Regions from separate parts of the Streptomyces sp. NPDC058459 genome, predicted to be linked through region 2. Evidence: riboswitches for the same ligand, from Rfam matches in the RefSeq annotation. Region 2 holds a riboswitch; the other holds the start of a gene.

The links. A riboswitch is a leader RNA that binds a small molecule or an ion and turns the genes downstream of it on or off. The one in region 2 is predicted to bind cobalamin.
Positions count from the first base shown of each region.
Region 1: it holds a riboswitch for cobalamin, as region 2 does, so the genes downstream of both, ACFWN1_RS13965 (ribonucleoside-diphosphate reductase subunit alpha) here and cobN (cobaltochelatase subunit CobN) in region 2, are expected to answer to the same signal.

Region 1 is NZ_JBHXLV010000058.1:16,234-31,802, forward strand. It holds gene ACFWN1_RS13910 (WhiB family transcriptional regulator) at 46-303, shown strand; gene ACFWN1_RS13915 (sensor histidine kinase) at 546-2,021, opposite strand; gene nagB (glucosamine-6-phosphate deaminase) at 2,507-3,292, shown strand; gene ACFWN1_RS13925 (glycoside hydrolase family 3 protein) at 3,402-4,883, opposite strand; gene ACFWN1_RS13930 (carbohydrate ABC transporter permease) at 4,893-5,735, opposite strand; gene ACFWN1_RS13935 (carbohydrate ABC transporter permease) at 5,732-6,721, opposite strand; gene ACFWN1_RS13940 (extracellular solute-binding protein) at 6,807-8,081, opposite strand; gene ACFWN1_RS13945 (GntR family transcriptional regulator) at 8,490-9,254, shown strand; gene ACFWN1_RS13950 (DUF3311 domain-containing protein) at 9,400-9,663, shown strand; gene mctP (monocarboxylate uptake permease MctP) at 9,660-11,270, shown strand; gene ACFWN1_RS13960 (GNAT family N-acetyltransferase) at 11,347-11,853, shown strand; cobalamin riboswitch at 11,904-12,043, shown strand; gene ACFWN1_RS13965 (ribonucleoside-diphosphate reductase subunit alpha) at 12,168-14,591, shown strand; gene ACFWN1_RS13970 (ribonucleotide-diphosphate reductase subunit beta) at 14,591-15,569, shown strand, end outside; gene ACFWN1_RS13975 (hypothetical protein) at 15,511-15,569, opposite strand, start outside.
Region 2 is NZ_JBHXLV010000024.1:3,631-19,199, reverse strand. It holds gene ACFWN1_RS07485 (molybdopterin-dependent oxidoreductase) at 1-1,353, shown strand, start outside; gene ACFWN1_RS07480 (fasciclin domain-containing protein) at 1,437-2,090, shown strand; gene ACFWN1_RS07475 (anti-sigma factor domain-containing protein) at 2,101-2,826, opposite strand; gene ACFWN1_RS07470 (sigma-70 family RNA polymerase sigma factor) at 2,823-3,392, opposite strand; gene ACFWN1_RS07465 (ATP-binding protein) at 3,529-3,945, opposite strand; gene ACFWN1_RS07460 (hypothetical protein) at 4,122-4,457, shown strand; gene ACFWN1_RS07455 (maleylpyruvate isomerase family mycothiol-dependent enzyme) at 4,664-5,479, shown strand; gene ACFWN1_RS07450 (antitoxin) at 5,547-5,774, shown strand; partial or broken gene ACFWN1_RS07445 (hypothetical protein) at 5,860-6,143, opposite strand; gene cbiE (precorrin-6y C5,15-methyltransferase (decarboxylating) subunit CbiE) at 6,207-7,460, shown strand; gene cobM (precorrin-4 C(11)-methyltransferase) at 7,457-8,206, shown strand; gene ACFWN1_RS07430 (cobalt-precorrin-5B (C(1))-methyltransferase) at 8,220-9,371, opposite strand; gene ACFWN1_RS07425 (cobalt-precorrin-6A reductase) at 9,391-10,155, shown strand; gene ACFWN1_RS07420 (precorrin-2 C(20)-methyltransferase) at 10,206-11,699, opposite strand; gene ACFWN1_RS07415 (precorrin-8X methylmutase) at 11,696-12,325, opposite strand; gene cobG (precorrin-3B synthase) at 12,367-13,629, opposite strand; cobalamin riboswitch at 13,707-13,838, shown strand; gene cobN (cobaltochelatase subunit CobN) at 13,906-15,569, shown strand, end outside.

The DNA.
Region 1 (15,569 bases), on a different contig from region 2:
CATTCACAAGCAATCTGCAGGTAATACCAAGGAGAGGTAGCAGCCATGGACTGGCGTCACAACGCCGTTTGCCGCGAGGAAGACCCCGAGCTGTTCTTCCCCATCGGCAACACCGGTCCCGCGCTGCTGCAGATCGAGGAAGCCAAGGCCGTCTGCCGTCGCTGCCCGGTGATCGAGCAGTGTCTGCAGTGGGCGCTCGAGTCCGGTCAGGACTCCGGCGTCTGGGGTGGTCTGAGCGAGGACGAGCGTCGCGCGATGAAGCGTCGCGCCGCTCGCAACCGTGCTCGCCAGGCTTCTGCCTGACGAGTCACCCCTGCTGACAGCCTGAGCTTGGCGGCGCGTGGGCCCTGCGGAACTCCCGTACCGGGCACCACGCTTCTCCCGCCCCGAGCCGCAGCGCGCAGTACCCCCGATGCTTTCCCCAGGTCCCGGCCTCGCCGGACCCGGGGGGCTCCGCCCCGGCGGAGCAGCTCAGCAACGAGCACCAGCCTCGGACCATCACTGGTCCGGGGCTTTTCGCTGATCCGCGCCGGTCTCTCAGCGCGTCACTTCTGCGGGCGCGCCGGGATGTCCAGGACGACCTGGGTGCCGCGCTCCGGCGCCGGCACCATGTCGAAGGTGCCTCCCAACTCGCCCTCGACCAGGGTCCGGACGATCTGCAGGCCGAGGTTGCCCGCGGTCTGCGGATCGAAGCCCTCGGGCAGCCCGACCCCGTCGTCCTCGACGGTGACGAGCAGCCTCCCCTCCTTGGTGGTGCCGCCCCGGACCGCCGAGACCTCGACCGTGCCGGTGTCGCCCTCGCGGAAGCCGTGCTCAAGGGCGTTCTGCAGCACCTCGGTCAGCACCATGGACAGCGGCGTGGCGACCTCGGCGTCCAGCCAGCCGAAGCGGCCGCTGCGCCGGGCGGTCACCTTGCCCGGCGAGATCTCCGCGACCATCGCCAGCACCCGGTCGGCGATGTCGTCGAACTCCACCCGCTCGTCCAGGTTCTGAGACAGCGTCTCGTGCACGATGGCGATGGAGCCGACCCGGCGCACGGCCTCCTCCAGCGCCTCCCGGCCGCGCTCGGAGCCGATGCGGCGGGCCTGGAGCCTGAGCAGGGCGGCGACCGTCTGGAGGTTGTTCTTCACCCGGTGGTGGATCTCACGGATGGTGGCGTCCTTGGTGATCAACTCACGTTCACGGCGCCGGAGTTCGGTGACGTCCCGGCAGAGCACCAGGGAACCGATGCGCGTGCCCTTGGGCTTGAGCGGGATGGAGCGGAACTGGATGACGCCGTCATTGGCCTCGATCTCGAACTCGCGGGGGGCGTAGCCGCTGGCCGCCTTGGCGAGCGCCTCGTCCACCGGGCCCCGCGTCGGGGCGAGTTCGGCGGTGGTGCGGCCGAGGTGCTGGCCGACCAGATCGGCGGCGAGACCGAGGCGGTGGTAGGCGGAGAGCGCGTTCGGGGAGGCGTACTGGACGATGCCGTCGGCGTCCACCCGGATCAGGCCGTCGCCCGCGCGCGGGGAGGCGTCCATGTCGACCTGCTGGTCGGGGAAGGGGAAGGAGCCGGCCGCGATCATCTGCGCGAGGTCCGAGGCGCTCTGGAGGTAGGTGAGTTCCAGCCGGCTAGGGGTGCGCACGGTCAGCAGGTTGGTGTTGCGGGCGATCACCCCGAGGACGCGGCCCTCCCGCCGGACCGGGATGGACTCGACCCGTACCGGGACCTCTTCGCGCCATTCCGGGTCGCCCTCCCGGACGATCCGGCCCTCGTCCAGCGCCGCGTCCAGCATGGGGCGGCGACCGCGCGGGACGAGGTGGCCGACCATGTCGTCCTGGTAGGAGGTCGGGCCGGTGTTGGGGCGCATCTGGGCGACCGAGACGTACCGGGTGCCGTCGCTGGTGGGGACCCACAGGACGAGGTCGGCGAAGGAGAGGTCGGAGAGCAGCTGCCACTCAGAGACCAGCAGATGGAGCCACTCGAGGTCGGTGTCCCCGAGGGCGGTGTGCTGGCGGACGAGTTCGTTCATGGAGGGCACGCTGCGAGCGTACCGGGGGCACGTCACGGGCCCGGAGGACACCCGCGGGCCGCGGCGCCTGAGAGGGACCCTCAGCCCTCCCCGCGCCGCAGCCCGGAGCATCATCGGCCGTGGGGTGTGCGGTCCCGGTCGGCCGAAGGCCGAGGAGCCGGAGCAGTCAGGGCAGAGAGCGCCGGTTCCTCGATCCGCCTTCCTGTGCGGGGAAGGCGGAGGCTTGTCAGCTTGTCGTCCTGCGTGGAGCCTCTCCCGCATTCTGGACTAGACCACGCGGGCGTGTCCATGGTCCGGAGAGCCCGGACCCGTGGGCGGCGGGGCCGCGCCATACCGAAAGCCTAGCCCGGCGGGCGGGCACGCGGGGGTCGTCGGCCTGGCGATTTCCACCACGTACGGCGGAGGCCACTCTGCTAGATTGGTCTAAACCACAGGGCCGACGTTCCCCCGGTCCCCAGCGACCGTCGGCCCTCTTCCAGATCGGCAGGCCCAGCGTGGAAGTTGTCATCGTCCCGGACGCCGCAGCGGGCGGCGAACTGGTGGCCGAGGCCATGGCCCGGCTGCTGCGGCGCAAGCCCGAAGCCCTGCTCGGAGTGGCCACCGGCTCCACCCCGCTGCCGGTCTACCGGGCCCTGGCGGCCAAGGTGCGCTCCGGCGCGGCGGACATCCGCCGGGCCAGGATCGCGCAGCTCGACGAGTACGTGGGGCTGCCCGCCGACCACCCCGAGTCCTACCGCTCGGTGCTGCGCCGCGAGGTGCTGGAGCCGCTCGGCATCGGCATGGCCGCGTTCATGGGCCCGGACGGCACGGCCGCCGACGTCCTTGCGGCGTGCGAGGAGTACGACCGGGCGCTCACCTCGGCCGGCGGCGTGGACCTCCAGCTCCTCGGCATCGGCACGGACGGGCACATCGGGTTCAACGAGCCGTGCTCCTCGCTCGCCTCGCGGACCCGGATCAAGACGCTGACCGAGCAGACCCGGATCGACAACGCCCGCTTCTTCGACGGCGACATCGGCCAGGTCCCGCACCATGTGATCACCCAGGGCATCGGCACCATCCTGGAGGCCCGCCACCTGGTGCTGCTCGCCACCGGAGAGGGCAAGGCGGACGCGCTCGCAGCCACCGTCGAGGGCCCGGTCGCGGCGGTCTGTCCCGCCTCCGCCCTCCAGCTCCACCCGCACGCCACGGTGGTCGCAGACGAGGCGGCCGCCTCCAAGCTGAAGCTGGCGGACTACTTCCGCCACACCTACGCCCACAAGCCGGACTGGCAGGGCCTGTAGGCGGGGAGGGCAGGGCCTGCGGACGGAGGGGCAGGGCCTGTGGACGAGGGGCAAGGCCCGCGGAAACGCCTCCGTCCCCGTGGGCGCACCACGGGGACGGAGTGCGGGCTCACGCACCCGCGATGACCTCCGCAGCCGCCCGGCCGCAGACGCGGGCCGCGCCGTGGGTGGCGAGGTGGAGATGCCCGCGCGGCGGGGACTGCGGCACGCCCATCTCGACGACCACCGTGTCCGGGCGGGCCGCGAGGAGCGTGGTCAGGGCCCTGGCCATCCAGGGGTGCCGGTGTTCGTCCCGGACCACCGCGACCACCCGGCGCTCCCCCGCGGCAACGAGGGCGTCGGAGCCGGCCGAGTCACCGGTGAAGCTCCCCGTCAGCGTGCCCGGCAGCAGCGAGGACAGCTCGGCTGCCACGCCCCAGGGAGTCTCGTCGCCCACCGCGATGTTGGCGACGGGGGTGAAGGCGGCGACGTAGGGCGCCTCGGTGAGCGGGGTGAAGGACTCGCCGCCGGTCACCGCCAGGGCCCGGCGGGCGGCGCGCAGTCCGGCCCCGGGGTCGGGGGCGGTGTCCCCGGCGGTGCCGTTCGTGGTCCAGGCGGCGAGTTCACGCACCCGGCGGGCCGCGTCCGCGAGGCGTTCCTCGGGGAGTTCGCCGGAGCGTACGGCGGTCACCAGGGCGTCGCGCAGCCGCCGTACCGTCTCGTCGTCGGCGAGACCGCCGCCCACGCAGATCGCGTCGGCGCCGGCCGCGACGGCCAGGACGCTGCCCCGCTCGATGCCGTAGGTGCCGGAGACGGCGCGCATCTCCATGCCGTCGGTGACGATCAGGCCCTGGTAGCCGAGTTCGCCGCGCAGCAGGTCGGTGAGGGCCGGCCGGGAGAGGGTCGCGGGGCGGTCCGGGTCCAGGGCGGGGACCAGGATGTGGGCACTCATCACGGCGCGGGTGCCCGCCGCGAGGGCGGCACGGAAAGGCGCGAGTTCGCGGGTCTGGAGCACCTCGGCGGGTACGTCGATGCGGGGCAGCGCGTGGTGGGAGTCGACGGCGGTGTCGCCGTGGCCGGGGAAGTGCTTGGTGCAGGCCGCGACCCCGGCTGACTGGAGGCCGCTGACGTAGGCGGCGGTGTGCCGGGCGACCAGGTCGGTGTCGGCGCCGAAGGAGCGGACGCCGATGACCGGGTTGCCGGGGTTGGAGTTGACGTCGGCGGACGGCGCCCAGTTGAGGTGGACCCCGCAGGCGGCGAGGCGGCGGCCGAGTTCGCGGGCGACGGCGTGGGTCAGCTCCAGGTCGTCGACCGCGCCGAGGGCGTGGTTCCCGGGGAAGGAGGAGCCGGTACGGGCCTCCAGGCGGGTGACGTCGCCGCCCTCCTCGTCCATGGCCACCAGCACATCGGGCCGCTCGGTACGCAACTGTGCGGTGAGAGCGGCCAGTTGGTCGGGCGAGACGATGTTGCGGCCGAACAGGCCGACCGAGGCGAGGCCCTCGCCGAGCCGGCGCAGCAGCCAGTCGGGGGCGGTGGTGCCGGTGAAGCCGGGCTGGAGGACGGTGAGCGCGTCGCGCGTCAGGGTGTCCGTACCGCGGGCGATTGTCGTCATCGGGTGGCGTTATCCCTTCACGGCGCCCGCGGTCAGCCCCGCGGCCATCTTGCGCTGGACGAGGAGGAACAGCACGACGATCGGCACGGCCATCATGGTGGCGCCGGCCATCATCGGGGCGTATTCGGTGCCGTGCTTGGTGGTGAAGTTGCCGAGCCAGACGGTGGCCGTCTGGTTCTCCTGGCTGAGCAGCATCAGGGCGTAGAGGTACTCGTTCCACGCCTGGATGAAGCCGTAGACGGAGGTGGCGACCATGCCGGGGGCGAGCAGCGGGAAGACCACGCGGACGAAGGCGCCGGTGCGGGAGCAGCCGTCGACCATGGCCGCCTCCTCCAGCTCGCGCGGGATGTTGACGATGAAGCCGCGCAGGGTCCACACCGTGAACGGCAGGATGAACGTCAGATAGGTGATGATCAGCCCGGTCAGCTTGTCGTACTGATGCAGGTCGTTCAGCAGCAGGAAGACCGGGATGATCATGGCGACGAGCGGGACCATCTGCACCGCGAGAATGCCGACGATCACGATCTTCCGGCCCCGGAAGGCGAACCGGGAGATGGCGAGCGCGGCGAGCATGCCGACGACGACGCCGATGAGGACGACGGACAGCGAGACGATCAGGCTGCGGCCGACCGGGCCCCAGAAGTCGGCGATGTCGAAGGCCCGGCGGAAGTTGTCCAGGGTGAAACCGGTGGGCAACAGGCTGGGGTCGGGGTCGATGGCGTCCTTGGCCGGCTTGATCGCGGTGTCGAGCATCCAGTAGACGGGGAAGCCCGCGGTGGCGACGACGAGGAGGCCGAGGACGTTCCAGCCGGCCCTGGCGGTCCGGCGGGCGGGGGAAGCCGTGCTGGTCACTCGACCTCTCCGATCTTGAGCATCTGGCGCATGTAGACGGCGACGACGCCGAGCAGCAGCACCACGGTGATGAGGGCGATGGCGGAGCCCTGGGCGTAGTCGTTGACCACGAAGGCGCGGTCGTAGGAGTAGGTGGTGAGGAGCTGGAACTGGGCCTCGGGGTGGCCGTTGCGCATCACGAAGACCTGCGGGAAGACACCCATGTCCCAGATGACGGAGAGGGTCGTCAGCATGACGATCACCGGTTTGAGCACGGGCAGGGTGACGTACCGGAAGACGCCCCAGGAACCGGCGCCGTCCAGCCGGGCGGCCTCCTCCAGCTCGGCGGGGACCTGGGTGAGTCCGGCGCTGAGGGTGATGACCACGAAGGGCACCGCGCCCCAGACCACCAGCAGCATGATCACCGCGAGCCCCTGGGTTCCGTCGGCGAACCAGTTGTGGCCGATCAGGTCGACGCCGGGCAGCTTGCTGACGAGGGCGTTGAGGATGCCGTAGTCGGCGTCGAAGAGCCACTTGAAGACGGTGGTGGCGACGATGACGGGCATGCCCCAGCTGGCCACCAGCGCGATGTTGACGAGGGTCTTCACCCAGCCGGAGACCCGCTGGAGCAGCAGGGCGATCAGCATGCCGAGGACCATCGTGCCGACGACCGCGCCGCCGGCGAAGACGGCGGTGCGCAGGACGACCTGCCAGAAGTCGCCGTCGCCGAGCACCTTGGTGAAGTTGCCGAAACCCGCCGACTCCGGCTCCTTGAACCCCCACAGCTGGGACTGGCCGAACGTCTGGAACGACAGGGTGACCAGCCGGACCAGGGGGTAGCCCATGACACCGGCGAGGATCAGCAGACAGGGCGCGAGCAGCAGCCAGGGGGTGGCGGCGGTGCCCCTGGCGGAGCCGGGTCGGGGCCGCCGGGGCGCGGGGCCGGGTGGCGGCGCCTGCCGCGGCGGCGGCACCTTGGCAGGCGTGGTCGTGTCTGCGGCACTCATCGCGCTCCTCGGCGATCCCTGAAGTCCGGTGCAGGCGGTACGGCGGGCGCCGCGCGGGCCGGTGAGCCCGCGCGGCGCACCCGGGTCACTTGGTGTTGATGACCTTGTCGATCGCGGCGTCCGCCTCCTTGGCGGCGTCCTGCACCGACTTCTTGCCGGTGCCGATCTGCTGGAGCATGGTCTGCAGGACCTGCGCCTTCTCCACCTGGCCCCAGCCGGGGGCCATCGGCACGAACCAGTTGGACTCGGCCGCGGTGGCCGGCACGGCGGTCGCCGGGTCGTTCTTCAGGGTGGCGAGGTCGGTCTTGTTGTTGGGCAGGTTGCCCTTGGCGATCAGACCCTTCTGGCCCTCGGGACCGGTGAAGGCGTTGATCCACTCGGCGGCGACGTCCTGGTTGTGGGACTTCACCGGCACGGCGAGGTCCGAACCGCCCAGGAACACCGGCATGTTCTTGCCGGACGGACCGGGCATCACGAAGTTCTCGAGGTTGTCCTTGAGCTTGCCGGTCTTGTCGTTCTTCGGGTCGGCGGAGGTGGCGCCCTCCCAGGCCGCGCCGAAGATCATGGCCGACTTGCCCTGGCCGTAGACGAGGTAACGGTCGGACTCGTCCTTGGTCTTGTCGCCGTGCATGTACTTGTCGACGACCTGCTTGAAGGCGGTGAGGCCCTTGACCGACTCCGGTGAGGAGAGGGACGCCTTCCACTGGCCGCCCTCCTGCTTGGCGATGGCGCCGCCCGCGTCGTAGACGAAGGACACGGCCGCGTACCAGTCACGGGTGGGCTGGTACCAGGCGTTGAACTTGCCCCCCTCCTTCTTCTGGATCTTGTCCAGCGCGGAGGTCAGCTCGGCGTAGGTCTTCGGCGGGGTCTTGACGCCGACCGAAGCGGCCACGTCCTTGCGCCAGTTGGCGACGCGGCCACCGGCGTAGTACGGCACGCCGTAGGTCTTGCCGTCGTAGCCGACCGACGCCTTCAGGCCGTCGAGCCAGGCGTCCGAGCCCTCGAACTTGCCGGGCTCCAGGGGGGCGAAGGCGCCCTTCACCATGTAGCCGAGCATCTCGGTGTTGCCCATCTCGACCACGTCGGGGGCCTTGTCGGTGGCGAGGACGGCGTCCAGCTTGGTGTTCTTGTCCGGCCAGCCGTAGTACTCGTGCTTGATCTTCAGGCCCGGGTGCTTCTTCACCACGGCGGCGTCGGCGGCCTTGACCAGGTTCGGCCAGTTGTTCTGCGCGTCGACGGTCAGCCAGACGGTCAGCGCGTCGTTGTCGCCCCCCTTGCCCTTGCCGTCGTCGCTGCCGCACGCGGCGATGGAGACGATCATGCCCGCGACGCCGATCGCGGCTATCAGTCTGCGCTTCACGCCATCCTCCTCAGGGATGCCCACAACCCCCCTGCCTCCCCGCGGCGTCACACTTGCGCGTCGTACCGCCCTCGGAGCCGGGACTGGACCAATGGTGTAGACCAGCACCGGGAGCTTGGCCCAGACCAAATGGGCTGTCAAGGGTGTTCAGGTGGGGCGCGGGCGTCCGTGACGCGACCGAGATATGCAGGGACCTTTCATTGCGCAACCGACAGATCGGACGGCCCAGTTCCGGTGGACCACTGACCCGCACCGCACGGGTGGACTAGACCAACTGAGGGTGCGGCGGTATACAAGGAGCTCACGGAGCGTTCGGGCGTACCCGGCCGCGCGCGGCCGTGCCACGATGTGGACCGCGACCGATGGCGATGTCGGTCGCCAGCGGCATCCGGAGCCGGGAAGGCAGCCATGAGCACCGACGTCAGCAGGGCGGAGAACGAGGCCGGCGCGACCGTCCGTACGGCGCGCGTGCCCAAGTACTACCGCCTGAAGAAGCACCTCCAGGAGATGACGGAGACGCTTCCGCCGGGTACGCCGGTGCCGCCCGAGCGCACCCTGGCCGCGGAGTTCGACACCTCCCGCACCACGGTCCGCCAGGCGCTCCAGGAGCTGGTGGTCGAGGGACGACTGGAACGCATCCAGGGCAAGGGCACCTTCGTCGCCAAGCCCAAGGTCGCCCAGACGCTCCAGCTCACCTCCTACACCGAGGACATGCGCGCCCAGGGTCTGGAACCCACGTCTCAGCTGCTGGACATCGGCTACATCACGGCCGACGACCGCCTGGCCGGGCTGCTGGACATAAGCGCCGGGGGCCGGGTGCTGCGCATCGAGCGGCTGCGCATGGCCAACGGCGAGCCGATGGCCATAGAGACCACCCATCTCTCCGCCAAGCACTTCCCCGCGCTGCGCCGTTCGCTGGTGAAGTACACCTCGCTGTACACCGCGCTCGCCGAGGTCTACGACGTCCACCTGGCCGAGGCCGAGGAGACCATCGAGACCTCGCTCGCCACCCCGCGCGAAGCGAGCCTGCTCGGCACCGACGTGGGCCTGCCGATGCTGCTGCTGTCCCGGCATTCCGTGGACCGCGAGGGCCGGCCGGTGGAGTGGGTGCGCTCGGTCTACCGGGGCGACCGCTACAAGTTCGTGGCGCGGCTGCGGCGCCCACAGGACTGACCGGTTCCGCTTCCCCCTCCTCCTTCGGCGCTCACCAGCTCCCCTCGCCGTACTGACACCCGGACGAGGGCTTCCGCTCCGCCCGAGCCGTCACCTAGATTGCGTGCGCGTCACACAGTGATCCACGAGGGGACGGAGCTGCGGCATGCCCGAAGAATCCGAAGTGAGACCACCGGTGGTGACACCGGTCCGTGTGGTCATCGGCCTGTGCCTCGTGGCGCCGTTCGTGGCGATGCTGTGGGTGGGTTCGTTCTCCAGGGTGGACCCGACGTTCATCGGCATCCCGTTCTTCTACTGGTACCAGATGCTGTGGGTGCTGGTCTCCACCTCGCTCACCGTGACCGCGTACCAGCTGTGGCAGCGTGACCAGCGCTCCCGCAAGGCGCGGAGCGGGGGTGTGGCGAGGTGAAGGACGGCGTCAACGGCGTGGCGCTCGGCGTCTTCGTCTTCTTCTTCCTGGCCGTCACGGTCCTCGGCTTCCTGGCCTCGCGCTGGCGCAAGGCGGACAACGAGCACTCGCTGGACGAATGGGGCCTGGGCGGCCGTTCATTCGGCACCTGGATCACCTGGTTCCTGCTCGGCGGCGACCTGTACACCGCGTACACGTTCGTCGCGGTGCCCGCGGCGATCTACGCGGCCGGCGCGGCCGGGTTCTTCGCGGTGCCGTACACGATCCTGGTGTACCCGCTGATCTTCACGTTCCTGCCCCGGCTGTGGTCGGTCTCGCATCGGCACGGCTACGTCACCACCTCCGACTTCGTGCGCGGCCGGTTCGGCTCCAAGGGGCTTTCGCTGGCGGTGGCGGTCACCGGCATCCTGGCGACCATGCCCTACATCGCGCTCCAACTGGTCGGCATCCAGGCGGTGCTGGACGTGATGGGCGTGGGCGGCGGTGAGGACACCAACTGGTTCGTGAAGGACCTGCCGCTGCTGATCGCCTTCGGTGTGCTGGCGGCCTACACCTACTCCTCGGGGCTGCGGGCCCCCGCGATGATCGCGTTCGTGAAGGACACGCTCATCTACATCGTGATCACGGTGGCGATCATCTACATCCCGGTCAAGCTGGGCGGCTTCGACGAGATCTTCGCCAAGGCGGGCGAGAAGTACACCGCCGCCGGCGCGGGCGGTCTCGTCCCGGCACCGGCGGGCCAGTGGACGTACGCCACGCTGGCCCTCGGCTCGGCGCTGGCGCTGTTCATGTACCCGCACTCCATCACCGCGACCCTCTCCTCCAGGAGCCGCGACGTGATCCGGCGCAACACCACGATCCTGCCGCTGTACTCCCTGATGCTCGGCCTGCTGGCGCTGCTGGGCTTCATGGCTGTCGCGGCCGGGGTGAAGGTCAAGAACGGCCAGCTGGCGATCCCTCAGTTGTTCGAGAACATGTTCCCGGACTGGTTCGCGGGCGTGGCCTTCGCGGCGATCGGCATCGGCGCCCTGGTCCCGGCGGCGATCATGTCGATCGCGGCGGCGAACCTGTTCACCCGCAACATCTACAAGGACTTCATCAAGCCCGACGCGACGCCCGAGCAGGAGACCAAGGTCTCCAAGCTGGTCTCGCTGCTGGTGAAGGTGGGCGCGCTGGTCTTCGTCCTCACCATGGACAAGACGGTGGCGATCAACTTCCAGCTGCTGGGCGGCATCTGGATTCTCCAGACCTTCCCGGCCCTGGTCGGCGGCCTGTTCACCCGCTGGTTCCACCGCTGGGCGCTGCTGGCGGGCTGGGCGGCCGGCATGCTCTACGGCACGGTCGCCGCCTACGGGGTCGCCTCGCCGACCCAGAAGCACTTCGGCGGCTCGGCCGAGGAGATCCCCGGTATCGGTGAGATCGGCTACCTCGGCCTGACCGCGTTCGTGCTGAACGTGCTGGTCACCGTCGTCCTCACCTTCGTCCTGAGGGCCGTGAAGGCCCCCGACGGCATCGACGAGACCAGGCCCGAGGACTACACGGCCGACGCGGGCGACCCCGGCGTCGAGGTCGAACTGCCCCCGGCGACGGCGGGCAGCGCCCACTAGGGATCTGCGCCCTCCCGACGACGGGCCGCCGTGATACGCGAGCGACGGCGGCCCGTCGTCGTACACACTCACGCCCATGGACCTCCACATCAGAGCCGCCGAGCCGGCCGAGTACACCGCCCTGGGCGAGATCACCGCGCGGGCCTACCTCCAGGACGGACTGCTGGACTTCGGCGCGAGCGACGCGTATCTGGGCGAGCTGCGGGACGTGGCCCGGCGGGCGGCCGCCGCGCAGATCCTGGTGGCCGAGCGCGGGGGCGTCCTGCTGGGCGGGGTGACCTTCGTCCCGGCCGGCGGGCCCATGGCCGACATCGCCGGTCCCGGCGAGGCCGAGATCCGCATGCTGGCGGTCGCGCACGCCGGCCGGGGCCAGGGAGCCGGGGAGGCACTCGTCCGCGCCTGCGTGGAGCGCGCGCGGGCCGTCGAGGGCTGCCGGAGCCTCGTCCTGTCCACCCAGCCGATGATGCGGACCGCCCACCGCATCTACGAACGCCTCGGTTTCCACCGCACCCCGGACCGCGACTGGAACCCCCTGCCGGACCTCCTGGACCTCGCCCTGCTCACCTACGAGTTGACCCTCTGAAGCCGCCGCAACACGCAACAGACACAACATCTGGGGGTGACGCGACAGCCCGGCACTAGATGTATGCTCATGCTCGCTGTCGTCGCAGGGGAATCCGGTGCGAATCCGGAACTGTCCCGCAACGGTGTACTCGCGTGCTTCGTGCATGCCAGCGTCAGTCCGAGGACCTGTCGGCAGCGGCGCCCGGCCGTCCGGTCCGGGTGCTCGAAGACGTCCGGGCCTCGTGGAGTGGGCCGGTGGACGAGACGCCGTGTGCGCTCGTGCCCCCGTATACCCTCCGCCAGGTCCCCGTGCCCAGCGAGGGAGAGTCCCACGTGACCATCGCGCCTGCCGACCCGGCTTCAGCCACCCCGGCGACCGGGGCCCCAGTGCGGAACGACGGCCCCGGCGCCGCGCTGCTGCGGACCCTGACCGAGCTGACCGCCGACCTCCCCGACGCGGACCCCGGCCGGGTCGCGGCCGCCGCGCTGCGCGGCCGGTCGGCGCGCGCCGACGAGGCGGAGCTGCGCGAGCTGGCCACCGAGGCCGCCGCCGGCCTGATCTCGGAGGACCCCGCGTACTCCCGGCTGGCCGCCCGGCTGCTCACGCTCTCCATCCGCGCCGAGGCCGCCTCGCAGGGCGTGACGTGCTTCACCGAGTCGGTGACCGTGGGCCACCGCGAGGGCCTGGTCGCCGACCGCACCGCTGACTTCGTGACACTGCACGCCGCCCGTCTCGACGCCCTGATCGACACCGGCGCCGACGACCGGTTCGGCTACTTCGGCCTGCGCACCCTGCACAGCCGCTACCTGCTGCGCCACCCCCTCACCCGCAAGGTGATCGAGACCCCCCAGCACTTCCTGCTGCGCGTGGCTAGCGGCCTGGCGGAGAACGACAGCGCCCCAGCCGTGGACGAGGTGGCCGCGCTGTACGGCCTGATGAGCCGCCTGGACTACCTGCCCTCCTCCCCCACCCTGTTCAACTCCGGTACGCGGCACCCCCAGATGTCGTCCTGCTACCTGCTGGACTCCCCGCTGGACGAGCTGGACTCGATCTACGACCGCTATCACCAGGTGGCCCGCCTCTCCAAGCACGCCGGCGGCATCGGCCTGTCCTACTCCCGTATCCGCAGCCGGGGTTCGCTGATCCGGGGCACCAACGGGCACTCCAACGGCATCGTCCCGTTCCTGAAGACGCTGGACGCCTCGGTGGCCGCGGTGAACCAGGGCGGCCGGCGCAAGGGCGCGGCCGCGGTGTACCTGGAGACCTGGCACTCCGACATCGAGGAGTTCCTGGAGCTGCGCGACAACACCGGTGAGGACGCGCGCCGTACGCACAACCTGAACCTCGCGCACTGGATTCCGGACGAGTTCATGCGCCGGGTCAACGCCGACGAGCCCTGGTCGCTGTTCTCCCCGGCCGACGTGCCCGAGCTGGTCGACCTGTGGGGCACGGAGTTCGAGGCGGCCTACCGCAAGGCCGAGCAGGCGGGCCTGGCGAAGAAGTCCATGCCGGCCCGCGAGCTGTACGGCCGCATGATGCGCACTCTCGCCCAGACCGGCAACGGCTGGATGACCTTCAAGGACGCCGCCAACCGCACCGCCAACCAGACGGCGCTGCCGGGCAACGTGGTCCACTCCTCCAACCTGTGCACGGAGATCCTCGAGGTCACCGACGACGGGGAGACCGCGGTCTGCAACCTCGGCTCGGTGAACCTGGGTGCCTTCGTGGCCGACGGCGACATCGACTGGGAGCGGCTGGACGAGACCGTCCGCACCGCCGTGACCTTCCTCGACCGGGTCGTGGACATCAACTTCTACCCGACCGAGCAGGCGGGCCGCTCCAACGCCAAGTGGCGCCCGGTGGGCCTCGGCGCGATGGGCCTGCAGGACGTCTTCTTCAAGCTGCGCATCCCGTTCGACTCCCCCGAGGCGAAGGCGCTGTCCACGCGGATCGCCGAGCGCATCATGCTGGCCGCCTACGAGGCATCCGCCGACCTCGCCGAGCGCCCCCAAGCGCCTACGACAGGCTCCGGTGCAGGGGGGACCCCCGTCGGCCCGCTGCCCGCCTGGGAGCAGACCCGTACCGCGCGGGGTGTGCTGCACCCCGACCACTACGGCGTCGAGCTGACCTGGCCGGAGCGCTGGGCCGCGCTGCGCGCCCGGATCGCCGAGGTCGGCATGCGCAACTCGCTGCTGCTGGCGATCGCGCCGACGGCCACCATCGCCTCCATCGCGGGTGTGTACGAGTGCATCGAGCCGCAGGTGTCCAACCTGTTCAAGCGCGAGACGCTGTCGGGCGAGTTCCTCCAGGTGAACGCGTACCTGGTGCAGGAGCTGAAGAACCTCGGCGTGTGGGACGCCCGCACCCGTGAGGAGCTGCGCGAGGCCAACGGCTCGGTGCAGGGCTTCGCCTGGATTCCCGAGGACGTGCGGAACCTGTACCGCACGGCGTGGGAGATCCCGCAGCGCGGTCTGATCGACATGGCCGCCGCCCGCACCCCGTTCCTCGACCAGGCGCAGTCGCTGAACCTGTTCCTGGAGACGCCGACCATCGGCAAGCTCTCCTCGATGTACTCCTACGCCTGGAAGTCGGGTCTGAAGACCACGTACTACCTGCGTTCGCGCCCGGCGACCAGGATCGCCCGTGCCGCCGGCCGCGCCCAGGAGACCAAGACCATCCCCGTGCAGCAGGCGGCCGACCCGGATGCCGTCGCCTGCTCTCTCGAAAACCCCGAGTCCTGCGAGGCCTGCCAGTAATGACCGAGAAGAACCTGCTCGACCCCGGCTTCGAGCTGACTCTGCGTCCCATGCGCTACCCGGACTTCTACGAGCGCTACCGGGACGCGATCAAGAACACCTGGACCGTCGAGGAGGTCGACCTCCACTCGGACGTCGCCGACCTGGCGAAGCTCACCCCCGAGGAGCAGCACCTGATCGGCCGCCTGGTGGCGTTCTTCGCCACGGGTGACTCGATCGTGGCGAACAATCTGGTGCTGACGCTGTACAAGCACATCAACTCCCCCGAGGCGCGGCTCTACCTGAGCCGGCAGCTCTTCGAGGAGGCCGTGCACGTCCAGTTCTATCTGACGCTGCTCGACACCTACCTGCCCGACCCGGAGGACCGCACGGCCGCGTTCGCGGCGGTGGAGAACATCCCCTCCATCCGGGAGAAGGCCGAGTTCTGCTTCAAGTGGATCGACTCGGTCGACAAGCTGGACCGGCTGGAGACCAAGGCGGACCGCCGCAAGTTCCTGCTGAACCTGATCTGCTTCGCGGCGTGCATCGAGGGCCTGTTCTTCTACGGCGCCTTCGCGTACGTCTACTGGTTCCGCAGCCGGGGTCTGCTGCACGGCCTGGCCACCGGCACCAACTGGGTGTTCCGGGACGAGACGATGCACATGTCGTTCGCCTTCGACGTGGTCGACACCGTCCGCAAGGAGGAGCCGGAGCTGTTCGACGGCCGGCTGGAGCGGGAGGTCACGGACATGATCCGGGAGGCCGTCGCGGCCGAGCTGCAGTTCGGCCGCGACCTGTGCGGTGAGGGCCTGCCCGGCATGAACACCGAGTCGATGCGGCAGTACCTGGAGTGCGTCGCCGACCAGCGCCTGGTGCGCCTGGGCTTCGCCCCGGTGTACGGCTCGGAGAACCCGTTCTCCTTCATGGAACTGCAGGGTGTTCAGGAGCTGACGAACTTCTTCGAGCGCCGTCCGTCGGCGTACCAGGTCGCGGTGGAGG
Region 2 (15,569 bases):
GGCATCCTCGTCGTCCTCGCACTCCTCGCCCTGGCCCTCGGCGCTCTCGCCGTACGCCGCCGGGTCGCCGGAGCCGCCGGGGTCCTGCTCTTCGGTGTGATCGGCGCGGCGGCCGCCCTCACCCGCCCCGATTCCCGGGGTCTCACGGACACGCTGCCCTCCCTGGCCGGGGCCGTCGCCGGAGCGCTCCTGCTGTACTTCCTGGCCGGACGCCTCACCGCCCCCGTACCCGTCACCGGTGCCGAGTCCACCGCGCCCGCCACCTGGGACCGCCGGGGCTTCGTCGTCGCGGCCACCGCCGCGTCCGCCGCGTCCGCCGTGGCGGGCGGAGTGGGCCGGACGCTGAGCGCCTCCCGGGCGGGGGATGCCGTCGCCTCACGCAAGCGGCTCGTCCTGCCCAGCCCCGGCTCGCCCGCGCAGCCGACACCGCAGCGAGCGGCCCTGCGGGTCGACGGCGTCAGCCCCTACGTCACACCCAACCAGAGCTTCTACCGCGTCGACACCGCCCTGGTGGTGCCCAAGGTGGACGCCACCGCCTGGCAACTCCGCGTCCACGGCAAGGGCGTGAGCCGGCCGGCCACGTTCACCTTCGACGACCTGCTGCGCCGGCGGCTGATCGAGCGCAACATCACTCTGACCTGCGTGTCGAACGAGGTCGGCGGCCCCTATGCGGGCAACGCCCGCTGGATAGGCGTACGCCTGGCCGACCTGCTCGCCGAATGCGGGGTCAAGGCTCCCTCGCGCGGCGGACCGGCCGACCAGCTGGTCGCCCGCTCGGTCGACGGCATGACCATCGGCACGCCGGTCGAGGACATCATGGACGGCCGCGACGCCATGCTCGCCGTCGGCATGAACGGCGAACCGCTCCCCTTCGAGCACGGCTTCCCCGTCCGGATGCTCGTCCCCGGCCTGTACGGCTACGTCTCCGCCTGCAAGTGGATCAAGGAGATCGAACTCACCACGTTCGACTCCTACGACCCGTACTGGGTCAAGCGCGGCTGGGCGCGGAAGGCGCCGATCAAGACCCAGTCCCGGATCGACACGCCCAAGCCGTTCGCCCGGCCGAAGACCGGGACCGTGATGGTCGCCGGTGTCGCCTGGGCCCAGCACCGGGGCATCGACAAGGTCGAGATCCGGGTGGACGACGGTCCCTGGCAGGAGGCGCGGCTCGCCGCCGAGGACACCCGCGACACCTGGCGTCAGTGGTCCTTCCCCTGGCAGGCCACCAAGGGGTCCCACACCCTCACCGTGCGCGCCACCGACCGCACCGGAAGCACGCAGACGGAGAAGCGCGCGCGGACCATCCCCGACGGTGCCAGCGGCTGGCACTCCGTCGTCGTCACCCCGGAGTGAGCCGGCCCCGGCCCTCCGCCCCCTGACCAACTCGCACCATCCAGCAGCCCATCGCTGTCCTTCAACAACAGGAGAAAAACCAGATGAACGCCCGTATCCGCCGCACCACCGGTCTCGTCTCCGCCGCCGTGCTGCTGCCCCTCGCGCTCAGCGCCTGCTCCGGCAGCGACAGCGACAGCGACGCGGCGAAGTCCGACTCCAAGGCGTCGGCGTCGGTGTCCGCGCCGGCCCCGGCGAGCAGCGAGGGCATGAGCACCATGGACCAGCCGTTCGGCCCGGCCTGTACCTCGGTGCCGAAGAACGGCGCGGGTTCCTTCGACGGCATGGCCAAGGACCCGGTCGCTACCGCCGCCTCCAACAACCCGGCGCTGTCCACCCTGGTCACCGCCGTGAAGAAGGCCGGCCTGGTCGACACCCTCAACAACGCCCAGAACATCACGGTGTTCGCCCCCACCAACGACGCCTTCAACAAGATCCCGAAGGCCACCCTGGACAAGGTCCTCGCCGACAAGGCCCAGCTGACGAAGATCCTGACCTACCACGTCGTCGGCCAGAAGCTCGCGCCGAAGGACCTGGAGAACGGCTCCTTCGACACGCTGGAGAAGTCGAAGGTCACGACCTCCGGCATGGGCGAGTCCTACACCGTGAACGACTCCTCGAAGGTCGTCTGCGGCAACGTCAAGACCGCCAACGCCAACGTCTACATCGTCGACACCGTCCTGATGCCGAAGAGCTGACCCGCTCGGCTCAGAGCTGGACCACCGCCAGCGGCGCGGCCGTCGGCTGCTTGGAACCCCCCGCCGGCTCCGCCGTGATGCCGACGGCCGTCGCCCGGCCGAGGGGGCCGAGGAGTACGCGGCCCTGGCGACCGCCCGTGCCGGAGAGCAGGCCGGCCGGGCGGAAGGCGCCGTTGTCGGCGTACCAGAGCTGGTACACCCTCCCTCCGCCGAGGGCGGGCAGCCCGGCGGCGACGAACGCGCTCCTCTGCCGCTGCCGGGACACGACGACGCTAGCTCGTGCACCGTTGCTCAGCTCACCGGTGCGCACGGTGGCGTCCGGGGCCGTGACCACGTCGGCCAGCGAGGCGGTGCGCCGCTCCTGCTCCTGGGCGGTGCGCCGCGCGTCCCGCGCCTCCTCGTGCTGCCACCAGGCGACCGAGCCGCCGGCGACGGCCACCGCGAGACAGGCGGCGAGCGCCCAGGGAAGCAGCCGGCGGGCGCGGTCCGCCCGTGCGGGCGGCGTCTCCTGCCGGGTGTTCCGGATGCCGGCCAGCACGCGGGCGCGCGCCGCGTCGTCCGGGGGCAGCGCGGTGGCCTCGGCGAGTCCGACCACCGCCTCCATGAGCCGCGCGGCCTCCTCCCGGCAGGCCGCGCAGGCCGCCAGGTGGTTCTCGAAGGCCGCGCGCTCGTCCGGGGGCAGGGCGTCGAGCACATAGGCGCCGACCGCGTCGTGGTCGCCGGGCACCGAGTTCATCCGCCGGCCTCCAGGCACTCCCGCAGCCGGTGCAGTCCGGTGCGCATCCGCGTCTTCACGGTCCCGGTCGGCTTGCTCAGGGCGCGGGCGACCTCCTCGTACGTCAGGCCCTCGTAGTAGGCCAGCACCAGCGGCACCCGCAGGTTCCCGCACAGCGCCGCCAGGCAGCGGTACAGCCTGCGCCGCTCGTCGCGGTCCTGCACCAGCTCGGCCACCATGTCGAACGGACGCTCGCTGTCGGCCTGCGCCACCCGGCGGTCCCGGTCGGACGCGGCCTGCGCCGAGCGGACCCGGTCGACCGCGCGGTGGTGCGCCAGGGCGAACACCCATGACCTGGCCGACGCGCGCTCGGGGTGGAAACGGGCCGCCGTACGCCACACCTCCAGCATGACCTCCTGCGCCACCTCCTCCGCCTGCGAGGCGTCGCGCACCACGCGCAGGGCCAGACCGCGCACCGAGCCGGACAGGCTGTCGTACAGCAGGGTGAACGCCTCCTCGCTGCCGCGCGCGGTCGCCGTCAGGTAGCCGTCGAGACGGCGGTCGTCGGCGGACCTGTCGCTGTGCATCCGCGTGGTTCCTCCCCTCGTCCTCGCACTCCTCCCCTCTCAGCCTGGGTGTCCGGTGCCGGCCCCGCGCCCGCTGGACGCCCGCCTGCCCGGAAGTCCGTCCGTTCGAGTGCCCGGGGCCGCCCACGGCCGCCGGTCAGCCGTCCGCGCCGTAGAGCACGGCCCAGACGGTGTGCCCGTGCCGGGTCGGCTCGTCGCCCCAGCGGCCGGCCAGGGCGTCGACCAGGAACAGACCGCGGCCGGACTCCTCCAGCGTGAAGGACGGATGCCGCCACCGGGCCCGGACCAGGGTGGTGTCGAAGCTCGGCCCCGCGTCGGCCACCTCGATACGCAGCGTCGCCCGCCCGGTGCACCGGCGGCGCAGCGCGCACGCGACCCGCACGGGCGGCCGGCCGTGGCGCAGCGCGTTGGACAGCAGCTCACTGACCACCACGGTGGCGTCCTCCGCGAACTCGGCCGCCCGCAAGCGGGCGAGCCGGTCGCGCAGCTGGTCGCGTACCGCGTCGGCGGGTCCGGCGGGGTCGTGGCTGAGACGGGGGGAAGCGCGCTTCATGATGAACACCTTCAGTGGCCTTTCAGGTAATTCGTCACTGAACGCGCCATGGATGGGCGGCCGGCGGACGAGTGCGACGACCGCCGGCGGAAAATTCCTGAACGGCGCAAACCATGACATCCGCCGCTCCGAATCAGAGACATGAATGCTTCGAGAGCTGAAGGGAGGTGTACTCAATGCGCGCACTCAGTGTGAAGAGGGCCGCTGTCCTCGCGGCGGCCGGAGCGATGCTGGCGGGCGGCGCCGCCATCGGGACGGCCGGCACCGCGTCGGCATCCGTGCCCACATCGGCGCCGGCCTCGCACAGCCAGCACCACGGCGACCGGGGGCCGGGCAACTACGGCCACGACAACCGGTACGGCCACCACGGCTACGGCTACGGCTACGGCTACGGCCACGACCGCCACGGCTGGGGTCATGACGGCTGGGGCAACTCGCACCACCGCTGGCACCACCACTGGCATGACGGCTGGTGGGGCAACGGCCGCTGGCACTCCGGTTACTGGTACTGACCCGACGGCCGGAGCGAGCGGTGGGGCAGGCCCATGAGCGGGGGCCGGCCCCACCGCCCATGCCGTCGGCCCGGCGCCACGTCGGACGGACAGCGCACGGACAGCGGACGGACAACGCACCGCGACCCCTTGTCCCGGGCACGCGGGTCTGGTTTCGTACCGCGCGACGACTGCATGATCATGGAGACACGAGGAGAGCGGGCGGCGTGGAGCGGGGAACGGAGAGCGGCACCGGGGATTCCCTGCCCGAGGGGCTCGGCCGGGCGATTCGGGAGACCGCCGAGGCCGTCGCCGCGCTCCTGGACGGCGCGACTGACCCGGCCACTCCCGTGCCGGGACTGGAGTGGACCGTCGGGGAGACGGCTGCCCATCTGGCCCTGGCCAACGGGCTGATGGCCGAACTCGCGGCCGGCCGGGAAAGCCCCTACGGCGACGGCACACCGCGGAGCCTCGCGGCGGCCAACGCGCGCGGTCTCGCCGCGTTCCCCGAGCGCGGGGCGAAACCGCTGGCGGAGCTGATCGTGGGGCGGGCGGAAGCGTTCCTGGACGTGGTGGGCCGGGCCGGGCCGGACCGGACGCCGCTGACCCCGCTCGGCCCCATGAGCGAGGACGTGCTCGCCTCCTACCTGCTGACCCATATGCTCGGCCACGGCTGGGACCTCGCCCGTGCGGTGGGCCGTCCGCACATGATCGACCGGACGCGGGTGCGGTTGTGCCTGCCGTTCCTGAAGACGGCGATGCCGCGCGTCGCCGTCGCCCCCTCCGAGCTGACGGCCCGCTACACCCTGCGCGTCCGGGGTGGCGAGACGTTCGGCGTCACCTTCGCCGGCGGCGGGGTGGAGGTGCTTCCCGGCCCGCCGGAGCGTTCGGAGTGCACCATCCTCACCGAGCCGGTCACCTTCCTCCTCATCGCCCTGGGCCGTCTGGGTCCCTGGCAGGCCGTGGCCCGTGGCGGTGTGCTCGCGTGGGGCCGCAAGCCCTGGCTGGCGCCCCGCTTCCCCACGCTGTTCAACGCGCCCTGATTCAGGGGGTGATCGCCGGGTAGGCGTAGCCGGGAACGACGTACGCACTGACTGCGGGAGGTTTCCCATGAGCAAGTTCGGCGATCTGGCGAACAAGGCCAAGGAGCTGGCCAAGGGCCACCCTGACCAGGTCGACAAGGGTGTGGCGAGTGCCGAGCGGCTGATCGACGAGCGTACGGGAAACAAGTACGACTCCCAGACCGACAAGGCCGCCGACGCCATCCGCCGCTCCTACGGCGGCGGCGCGACCGCGACCGAGGGGACGACCGGGGCGGACGGTACGGCCGAGCGCTGACCGGCCGGTTCGGAGGACACCGGGGGCGGGAGACGCTGCGATGGCGTCTCCCGCCCCCGGTGTCTCATCCGGTGCCGCGCAGGGGGTCTTCCTGGGTGTCGCCCGGATGGCGGACCGGAGCACGCGCCAGGTCGCGCACCAGGAGGAGCGAGGTGTGGCCGCCGGAGACGATCAGAACCACGCGGGGGCCGGGCGGCGGACCACGGCACGCGGTGCGTGCGGCCGGGCCCGCGAGGCGATCTCCGGCACCACTCCGCCGTAGCGGGCGTGCTCGTCCGTGCTCGACGCCACCGCATGTCCCAGCAGCCGCCCGTCACGGACGGGTCCCGCCCCGCCAGAGATCGCCCCGGACGGGAACCCGGGGCACAGGGGTGTGCGGTGGGGCCCGGTAGAGTCCGGCTCTGTAGTCCCCGAACCCGAGGTGCCGAGTCAGTGACCCCCGCTCCGCCAAGCCCGCCCGCCGTCACGCTCGTCGGGATCGGCGCCGACGGATGGGCGGGCGTCTCCGGCGCCGCCCGTGACGCCCTGCGAGACGCGGAGGTCGTCATCGGCGGCCCGCGCCAGCTGGACCTGCTGCCGGACGAGTGCGCCGGCCGGCGGGTCCCGTGGCCCAGCCCGCTGCGGCCCGCCGTACCCCGCCTGCTCGCCGAGCACGCCGGGCGGCGCATCGCCGTCCTCGCCAGCGGCGACCCCATGTTCTACGGCATCGGCCGCGCCCTGGCCGAGGAGCCGGTCACCCTCCGGGTCCTGCCCCACCCCTCGTCCGCCTCCTACGCGGCGGCCCGCCTCGGCTGGCCCCTGGAGGACGTCGCGGTGGTCTCGCTCGTGGGCCGCCCGGCCGCCCGGCTCGCGGCGGAGCTGCATGACGGGCGCCGGCTGCTGGTGCTGAGCGCGGACGCCACCACCCCGGCCGTGATCGCGGCCCTGCTGCGCGAGCGCGGTTTCGGCCCCAGCGGGATGCGCGTGCTGGAACAGCTCGGCGGACCGGCGGAGGACACGCGCACCGAGGGCACGGCGGACGACTGGCGGCACCCGCCCGGCGACCCCCTGAACATCGTCGCCGTGGAATGCCGCCGCGCTCCCGGCACCCTGCGCCTCGGCGCCGTACCCGGCCTGCCGGACCACGCCTACGAGCACGACGGGCAGCTCACCAAGCGGCATGTCCGCGCCGCCACGCTCGCGGCCCTCGCACCCGCTCCGGGGGAGCTGCTGTGGGACATCGGCGGCGGGTCGGGCTCGATCGCCATCGAGTGGATGCGGACCCACCCCTCCTGCCGGGCGATCACCGTCGAACGGGACCCGGCCCGCGCCGAGCGCATCACGCGCAACGCCGAACACCTGGGCGTCCCCGCCCTGCGCGTCGTCGTCGGCGCGGCTCCCGGCGCACTGGCGGAACTGCCCCGGCCGGACGCCGTGTTCATCGGCGGCGGACTCACCGCGCCCGGCATCGTCGACACCTGCTGGCAGGCCCTGGACGAGGGCGGACGGCTGGCCGCCAACACCGTGACGCTGGAGTCCGAGGCCCTGCTCGCCGACGCCCGCCGGCGTCACGGCGGTGAGCTGGTACGCCTGTCGGTGGCCCACGCCGTACCCGTGGGCGGCTTCACCGGCTGGCGGCAGGCGATGCCGGTGACCCAGTGGACCGTCCAGAAGACCGCCGAACCCGTTCCAGGAGCAGACCGATGACCGTGTACTTCATAGGCGCCGGGCCCGGCGCCGCCGATCTGATCACGGTGCGCGGCGCCCGCACGCTCGCCGCCTGCGGAGTCTGCCTGTACGCGGGCAGCCTCGTCCCGCGCGAACTGCTGGCCGAATGCCCGGCGGACGCGCGGCTGGTGGACACCGCCGACCTCGATCTGGACCGGATCACCGCCGAGCTGGTCCGCGCGCACGAGGAGGGGCACGACGTGGCCCGGCTGCACTCGGGCGACCCCTCGGTCTTCAGCGCGGTAGCCGAGCAGATGCGCAGGCTCGACGCGGCCGGCATCCCCTACGAGGTGGTTCCGGGCGTTCCCGCCTTTGCCGCCGCGGCGGCCGCGCTCAAGCGGGAGCTGACCGTGCCCACCGTCGGCCAGACAGTGATCCTCACCCGCGTCGCCCACCGCGCCACGCCCATGCCCCCGGGCGAGGACCTGGCCACCCTCGGCCGCAGCGGCGCGCTGATCGTGCTGCACCTGGCCGTCCGGTACGTGGACCGGGTCGTCGGCGAACTCCTCCCGCACTACGGCGCCGACTGTCCGGCCGCCGTCGTCGCCTATGCCTCCCGCCCCGACGAGCTGGTCATCCGGGGCACCCTGGAGGAGATCGCCGGCCGGGTGAAGGAGGCCGGGGTGCTCCGCACGGCCGTGATCATGGTCGGGCGGACGCTGGGCGCCGAGCAGTTCCGCGACAGCCACCTGTACTCGCCCGAGCGTGACCGGCACCTCTGCTGAGACCCCGGCCGCGTCAGCGGGCCGGCGCCCGCCCGACCACGGTGCCGGCCCGGTCCACGCAGATGACGTCCACGGCGACCGGCGCGCCGCGCAGCACCGCCAGCGCCTCGTCCCGGGCCGCCACCGCCACCAGGTCGCCGAGCGGGACCCCGGCGTCCTGGCACAGGTGCAGCGCGGCGAGCCCGGTGTTGGCGGCGGCCACCCCGGCGGCCAGCGCCCCGTCCGCGCCGCCCCGCCGGGCCAGCTCGGCGAGAAACCCCTTGTCCACCTGGGAGCGGCCGGAGTGCAGATCGAGATGACCGGCGGCGAGCTTGGACAGCTTGGCGAAACCGCCGCAGACGGTCAGCCGGTCCACGGGATGCCGGCGGAGGTACTTGAGGACCGCGCCGGCGAAGTCCCCCATGTCCAGCAGCGCGTCCTCCGGCAGGCCGTGCTCGGCGACCACCGTCCGCTCCGACGTCGACCCCGTGCACCCGGCGACATGGGTACGCCCGGCCGCGCGGGCCACGTCCACACCCCGCCGGATGGAGTCGATCCAGGCCGAGCAGGAGTACGGGACGACGATCCCCGTCGTCCCCAGGATGGAGAGGCCGCCGAGGATGCCCAGCCGGGGATTCCACGTGGAGCGCGCGATCTCCTCACCGTGGTCCACGGAGAGGGTGATCTCCACGTCCGCGCCCACCCCGAACCGGCGGGCGACCTCGGCGACGTGCTCGCCCATCATCCGGCGGGGCACCGGGTTGACGGCGGCCTCGCCCACGGCCAGGGGAAGTCCGGGGCGCGTGACCGTACCCACCCCGGGCCCGGCCCGGAAGACCACGCCACGGCCCGCGGCCAGCCGCCGCACGGTGGCCCGGATCAGCGCGCCGTGGGTGACGTCCGGATCGTCGCCGGCGTCCTTCACCACCCCCGCCGTAGCCGACCCCGCGCCCAGTTCCTCCACCGCCAGGGCGAAGGCGGGCGTCTGGCCCCGGGGCAGCGTGATCGTCACCGGGTCGGGGAACTCGCCGGACAGCAGCGCCGTGTACGCGGCCGTGGTGGCCGCCGTCGCACACGCCCCGGTGGTCCAGCCGTGCCGTAGCCCGGTGTGCTCCAACTGCGCGCGGCGACCTCCCTGAGCCCTCTCGGAACCCCGCGCTCCGCCCCGCTGCTCACTGCTTCCCATGAACGGACCCGTAACTCCCATGCACGTGCTGATCCTCGGCGGCACCTCGGAGGCCCGCCGCCTCGCCGAACTGCTCCACGGAACCGGGGTGCCGAGGCTCACCAGCTCCCTCGCCGGACGCGTCTCCAGCCCCCGGCTGCCCCCCGGTGAGGTCCGGGTGGGCGGCTTCGGCGGGGTGGACGGACTGGTGGCGTGGGTCCGCGACCACGGGGTCGACGCGATCGTCGACGCCACCCACCCCTTCGCTGAGACGATGAGCTTCCACGCGGCACGGGCCGCCGCCGTCACCCATGTTCCCCTGCTCGCCCTGCGCAGGCCCGGCTGGGTCCCCGTCCGGGGCGACCGCTGGCACGGGGCGGGGTCGCTGGAGGAGGCCGCCGCGCTGCTGCCGGCCCTCGGCCGCCGGGTGTTCCTCACCACCGGACGCATGGGCCTCGCCGCCTTCGCGGGCCTCGACGACCTGTGGTTCCTCGTGCGGTCCGTGGACGCCCCCGAGCCGCCCTGCCCACGGCAGACGGAGACACTGCTCGCCCGGGGGCCCTTCACCCTCGACGGCGAACGCGAGCTGATCCGCCGTCACCGCGTCGACGTCGTCGTGACGAAGGACAGCGGCGGAGCGGCCACCGCCCCGAAACTCACGGCCGCCCGTGAGGCCGGGGTGCCGGTCGTGGTGATCCGCCGGCCCCCGGTCCCGGAAGGGGTGCCGGTCGTCCCCGACCCCGAACGGGCCGCCCGGTGGGTACTGGACCGGCTCGGAGGGCGCTCTTCCCCCACCCTCGGCTGAAGGACCCAGGAGGGGCACTCCCACCCGGCCGTCACCGGGTGCGAGCGACCTCACGCCTCCGGATACCGGCGAGGGGTCCAGACGACCGACTCGCCGTCCCCGCGCCGCACGGCGACGGTCTGGGAGGAGCCGACCAGCAGCAGCGTGCGCATGTCGACCACGGCGGGGTCGAGTCCGTCCAGCCGCACGACCGAGATCCGCTCGTCCGGGCCCCCGACGTCCCGCGCGACCACCACCGGCGTCCCCGGGTCCCGGTACTCCAGCAGCAGGTCCCGCGCCCTGCCCACCTGCCAGGTGCGGCTGCGCGAGCCTGGGTTGTACAGAGCCAGCACCAGATCGGCCGAGGCCGCGGCCCGCAGCCGCTCCTCCACGACCTCCCACGCCTTGAGCCGGTCGGACAGTGAGATGCTGGCGTAGTCGTGTCCCAGGGGGGCGCCCACCCGGGCCGCGGCCGCGTTGGCTGCGGTCACACCCGGCAGCACGCGCACCGGCACGCCGTGGTACTCCGGCTGCGAGGCCACTTCGAGCACGGCCGTGGCCATGGCGAAGACGCCCGGGTCGCCGCCGGAGACGACCGCCACCCGCCGCCCCCGCCGGGCCAGCTGGAGCGCGAACTCCGCCCGCTCCGCCTCGACCCGGTTGTCCGAACCGTGCCGTGCCTGACCCGGCCGTACGGGCACGCGGGCCAGATAGGTCGTGTAGCCCACGAGGTCGTCGGCGGCGGCCAGCGCGCCGCGGCTCTCCGGGGTGAGCCAGAGCGGCCCCGCCGGTCCGGTGCCGACCACGGTCACCTCGCCCTCGCCCTCCTCCCGCACCGGCCGCCCGGAATCCACCTGGCTGGGCAGCACCGCCACCGCGAAGTACGGCACCGAGTCCGGGTCCACGTCCGCGAGTGCCGACGTACGCTCCTCGCTCATGGTCGCCCGCTCCACGTACCTGGCCCGCTCCAGCTTCCCGGAGCGCTCGAACGCCCGGCTCACCTTGGGGAAGGTGCGTCCGAGCTTCATCACCACCGCCGCGTCGGCAGCGGCCAGACGTGCGGTCAGCTCCTCCTCGGGCAGGGTGCCCGGCAGGACGGTCAGCACCTCCTCGCCCTCCACGAGCGGGGTGCCCAGGCGGGCCGCGGCGGCGGACACGGACGTGACGCCCGGGATCACCTCGGTGTCGTAGCGGTCGGCCAGCCGCTTGTGCATGTGCATGTAGGAGCCGTAGAAGAACGGATCGCCCTCCGCCAGCACCGCCACCGTCCGGCCGGCGTCCAGATGGGCCGCCAGCCGGGCCGACGCCTCGGCGTAGAAGTCCTCCATGGCCCCCCGGTAACCGCCCGGATGGTCGGTGGTCTCCGTGGTCACCGGATAGACGAGCGGCTCCTCGATGTGGTCGTCCCGCAGCCGGCGCCGCGCGATCGACCGGGCGATGGACCGTCCGTGCCGGGCGCTGTGGTACGCGACGACATCGGCCTCGGCGATGGCCTCGACCGCCCGGACGGTCATCAGGGACGGGTCGCCGGGGCCGAGCCCCACGCCGTACAGCTTGCCCTTCACTCTTCCTCACTCGCTATCGCGTTGAGCGCGGCAGCGGCCATGGCGCTGCCCCCGCGACGGCCGCGGACGATCAGGTGCTCCAGACCCGCCGGATGGGCCGCCAGCGCGTCCTTCGACTCCGCGGCGCCCACGAAGCCGACCGGGACACCGATGACGGCGGCGGGGCGGGGAGCACCCGCCTCGATCATCTCCAGGAGCCGGAAGAGCGAGGTGGGCGCGTTGCCGACGGCGACCACCGCGCCCTCCAGCCGGTCGTGCCACAGCTCCATGGCGGCTGCGCTGCGCGTGGTGCCGAGTTTCGCGGCCAGCTCCGGAACGGACGGGTCCGACAGGGTGCACAGCACCTCGTTGCCGGCCGGCAGCCGCTTGCGGGTCACTCCGCTGGCCACCATCTGCACATCGCACAGGATCGGCGCACCGGCGCGCAGGGCCTGGCGGGCGCGGGCCACGACCGAGGGTGTGTAGGACAGGTCCCGCACGAGGTCGACCATCCCGCAGGCGTGGATCATGCGGACCGCGACCTGGCTGACATCGGCGGGCAGGCCCGCGAGGTCCGCTTCCGCGCGGATGGTGGCGAAGGACCGGCGGTAGATGGCCGCCCCGTCCTTCTCGTAGACATGGGGCATCACGGTGCTGCTCTTCTCGCTGCTCTCGGTCGGCTGATGGCTCAAGAGGTCATCCCCGCCAGAGCGGCGGGTACTCGGTCGGCGTCGCCCGCCACGAGGGGGACCGCGGCGGGTCCGCCGGCGGTGTCCGAGATCCGGTATCCGGCACCGGGGACGGCGACCACCTCGATGTGGTCCTCGCCGGGGTGCCCGCAGCGGCGTTCACATCCCGACCAGTACACGGTCCGCCCCGTGCGGGCGGCGGCGTCGACCGTGCGGGCGGCGTCCGCACGGACATCGGTGAGGGCTCTGGCGCATCCGGGCCGGCCGACGCAGGCCCCCACGCCCAGCCAGGGGGACGCGGCGTCGGTGACGAGTCCCGCCGCCTCCAGGCGCGCCAGGGAGGCTCCGGCGCTCGCGCCGCCGGCCGGGATCACGACGCCCCGCCACGGGGTCAGCCGCAGCTCGGTCTCCGCGACGTCGGTCAGCGCTCGCCACTGGCCGGCCGAGAGCCGTCCGAACGGCACATGGACGCAGAGCGCGGCGCCCCGAACTCCCGGCGCGGGACCCGTCTTCGTCCCCGTGGGCCCGGCGCGGCGCTCGTGCCGGACGCCGAGGGCGTCCAGCCGGCGGCGCACCCGCGCTGCCAGCTCCTCCTCCGGCAGGCGGAGGCCGGACACCCGCCAGGCATGCGTGCCGTCGTCCCGGCCGGCCTCCAGGAACACCTCGGCTGCGGCGACCGCGGCACCGGCCACGTCCGTACGCGCGATCCGCACCCCGCCCGGGGACAGCTGTGCCGCCCCGCCGGAGAGGGCGCGCACCGTGATGTCGGCTCCCAGGCCGGCCATGTCACCGCGTCCGTCGTCGAGCGCGAACAGGAACCGCCCCGAGAGGTCCCGCGCGGCGTCGCTCGCGCACAGGGCGGCGTCCAGTGCGGTCAGCCAGGGGCGGACGTCCAGCAGCCCCACGGTGTCGAGGCCGGACAGGGGTGAGGCCACGATGTTGCGCACCCGCTCGTGGCCGGGCGACGGCAGCAGTCCCGCCGTGCCGAGCCGGTCGGCGAGTTCGCCGCCGCAACCGTCCCGCAGACCCCGCAACTGCACGTTCCCGCGCGAGGTCAGCTGAAGATCGCCGTCGCCCAGATCTCGTGCCGCCGCCGCCAGCGAGCGCGCCTGACGCGTGCTCAGCACCCCGCCCGGTATCCGGACGCGGGCCAGCGCTCCGTCGTCCGCCGGGTGCAGCCGCAGCGCACCCGGGCACGCGTCACCCTGTCCGGGAGTGACTGGCGTGCCCCGGGAAGGGGAGGGGGAGGCGGCCATGGACATGGCCGTGAGCATACATACGATCACACCAAATGTATGCCCTGCGCATTTTGCGTGACCCTTACTATGCTCAACGGTGGATCACTTGATCCACCACCGCCCATACGGCGACAGGGGAGGAAGCCCGGTGCGAATCCGGCGCGGTCCCGCCACTGTGAGCCCGCCCTCCAGGGGGCGAGCGAGTCAGGAACTCCCGTTCCGCTGCCCGGACTTGACCAGGCAGCGGAGACCATTCAGCTACCGGCCGGGGCGCGGACCCCGAGGAAGGCCAGGTGCCGCATGCCCACTCCCCCCGGAGAGCGCGTCCCGCACGCCCACACGATCCTCCTTCTGTCGACATCCGACACCGACCTGCTCAGCGCCCGCGCCGCCGGCGGACCGGTGCCGTACCGCCTCGCCAACCCGACCCGCCTCGCACCCGGCGAGCTGACCACCCTGCTCGACGGGGCCGATCTCGTCGTCGTACGCCTGCTCGGCGGCGTCCGTGCCTGGCAGGACGGGCTCGACCAACTCCTCGCGGCCGGGGTGCCGGTGGTCGTCCTCACCGGTGAACAGGCGCCGGACGCCCAGTTGATGGCCGTCTCCACCGTCCCCGTCGGTATCGCCGCCGAGGCCCACGCCTACCTCGCCCACGGCGGCCCGGCCAACCTGGAGCAGCTCGCCCGGTTCCTCACCGACACGGTCCTGCTCACCGGACACGGCTTCGACGCCCCCGCCCCCGCACCGTCGTGGGGCGCCCTGGAGCGCCCGGCGGGACGACCCGGCGGTCCGGTCATCGCGGTGCTCTACTACCGCGCCCACCACATGAGCGGCAACACGGCGTTCATCCACGCCCTCTGCGACGCGATCGAGAACGCGGGCGGCCGGGCCCTGCCCCTCTACGTCGCCTCCCTGCGCGCGCCCGAACCGGAGCTGATCGAGGAACTCCGCGCCGCCGACGTGATCGTCACCACCGTGCTGGCCGCCGGCGGCACCCGGCCCGCCGAGGCGTCGGCCGGCGGTGACGACGAGTCTTGGGACGCGGGAGCGCTCACCGGCCTCGACGTCCCGATCCTCCAGGCGCTCTGCCTGACCGGCTCACGTGCCGCGTGGGAGGAGAACGACGAGGGCGTCTCCCCCCTCGACGCGGCCGGCCAGATAGCCGTCCCCGAGTTCGACGGCCGGCTGATCACCGTCCCCTTCTCCTTCAAGGAGATCGACGCCGACGGCCTGCCCGTCTACGTCGCCGATCCCGAGCGGGCCGGCCGGGTGGCCGGAATCGCCGTACGCCACGCCCGGCTGCGGCATCTCGCGCCCGGTGACAAGCGGCTCGCGCTCGTGCTGTCCGCCTACCCGACCAAGCACTCCCGTATCGGCAACGCGGTCGGCCTGGACACCCCCGCCAGCGCCGTCGCCCTCCTGCGCCGGCTGCGGGCCGAGGGCTATGACTTCGGCGGCGACGACATCCCCGGGCTCGCCTCGGGGGACGGCGACGAACTGATCCGCGCGCTCATCGAGGCGGGCGGCCACGACCAGGACTGGCTCACCGCGGAGCAACTGGCCCGCAACCCCGTCCGTATCCCCGCCGCCGACTACCGGCGCTGGTTCGCCGCGCTCCCCGAACGGCTCCGCAGCTCGGTGGAGGAGCACTGGGGCCCGCCGCCCGGCGAGATGTTCGTCGACCGCAGCCGCAACCCGGAGGGCGACATCGTCCTCGCCGCGCTCCGCTTCGGCAACCTGCTCATCCTCATCCAGCCGCCGCGCGGCTTCGGCGAGAACCCGATCGCCATCTACCACGACCCGGACCTCCCGCCCTCCCACCACTACCTGGCCGCCTACCGCTGGATCGCGGCAGCGCCGGACGAGGGCGGGTTCGGTGCCGACGCCATGATCCACCTCGGCAAGCACGGCAACCTGGAGTGGCTGCCGGGCAAGAACGCCGGTCTCTCGGCCGCCTGCGCCCC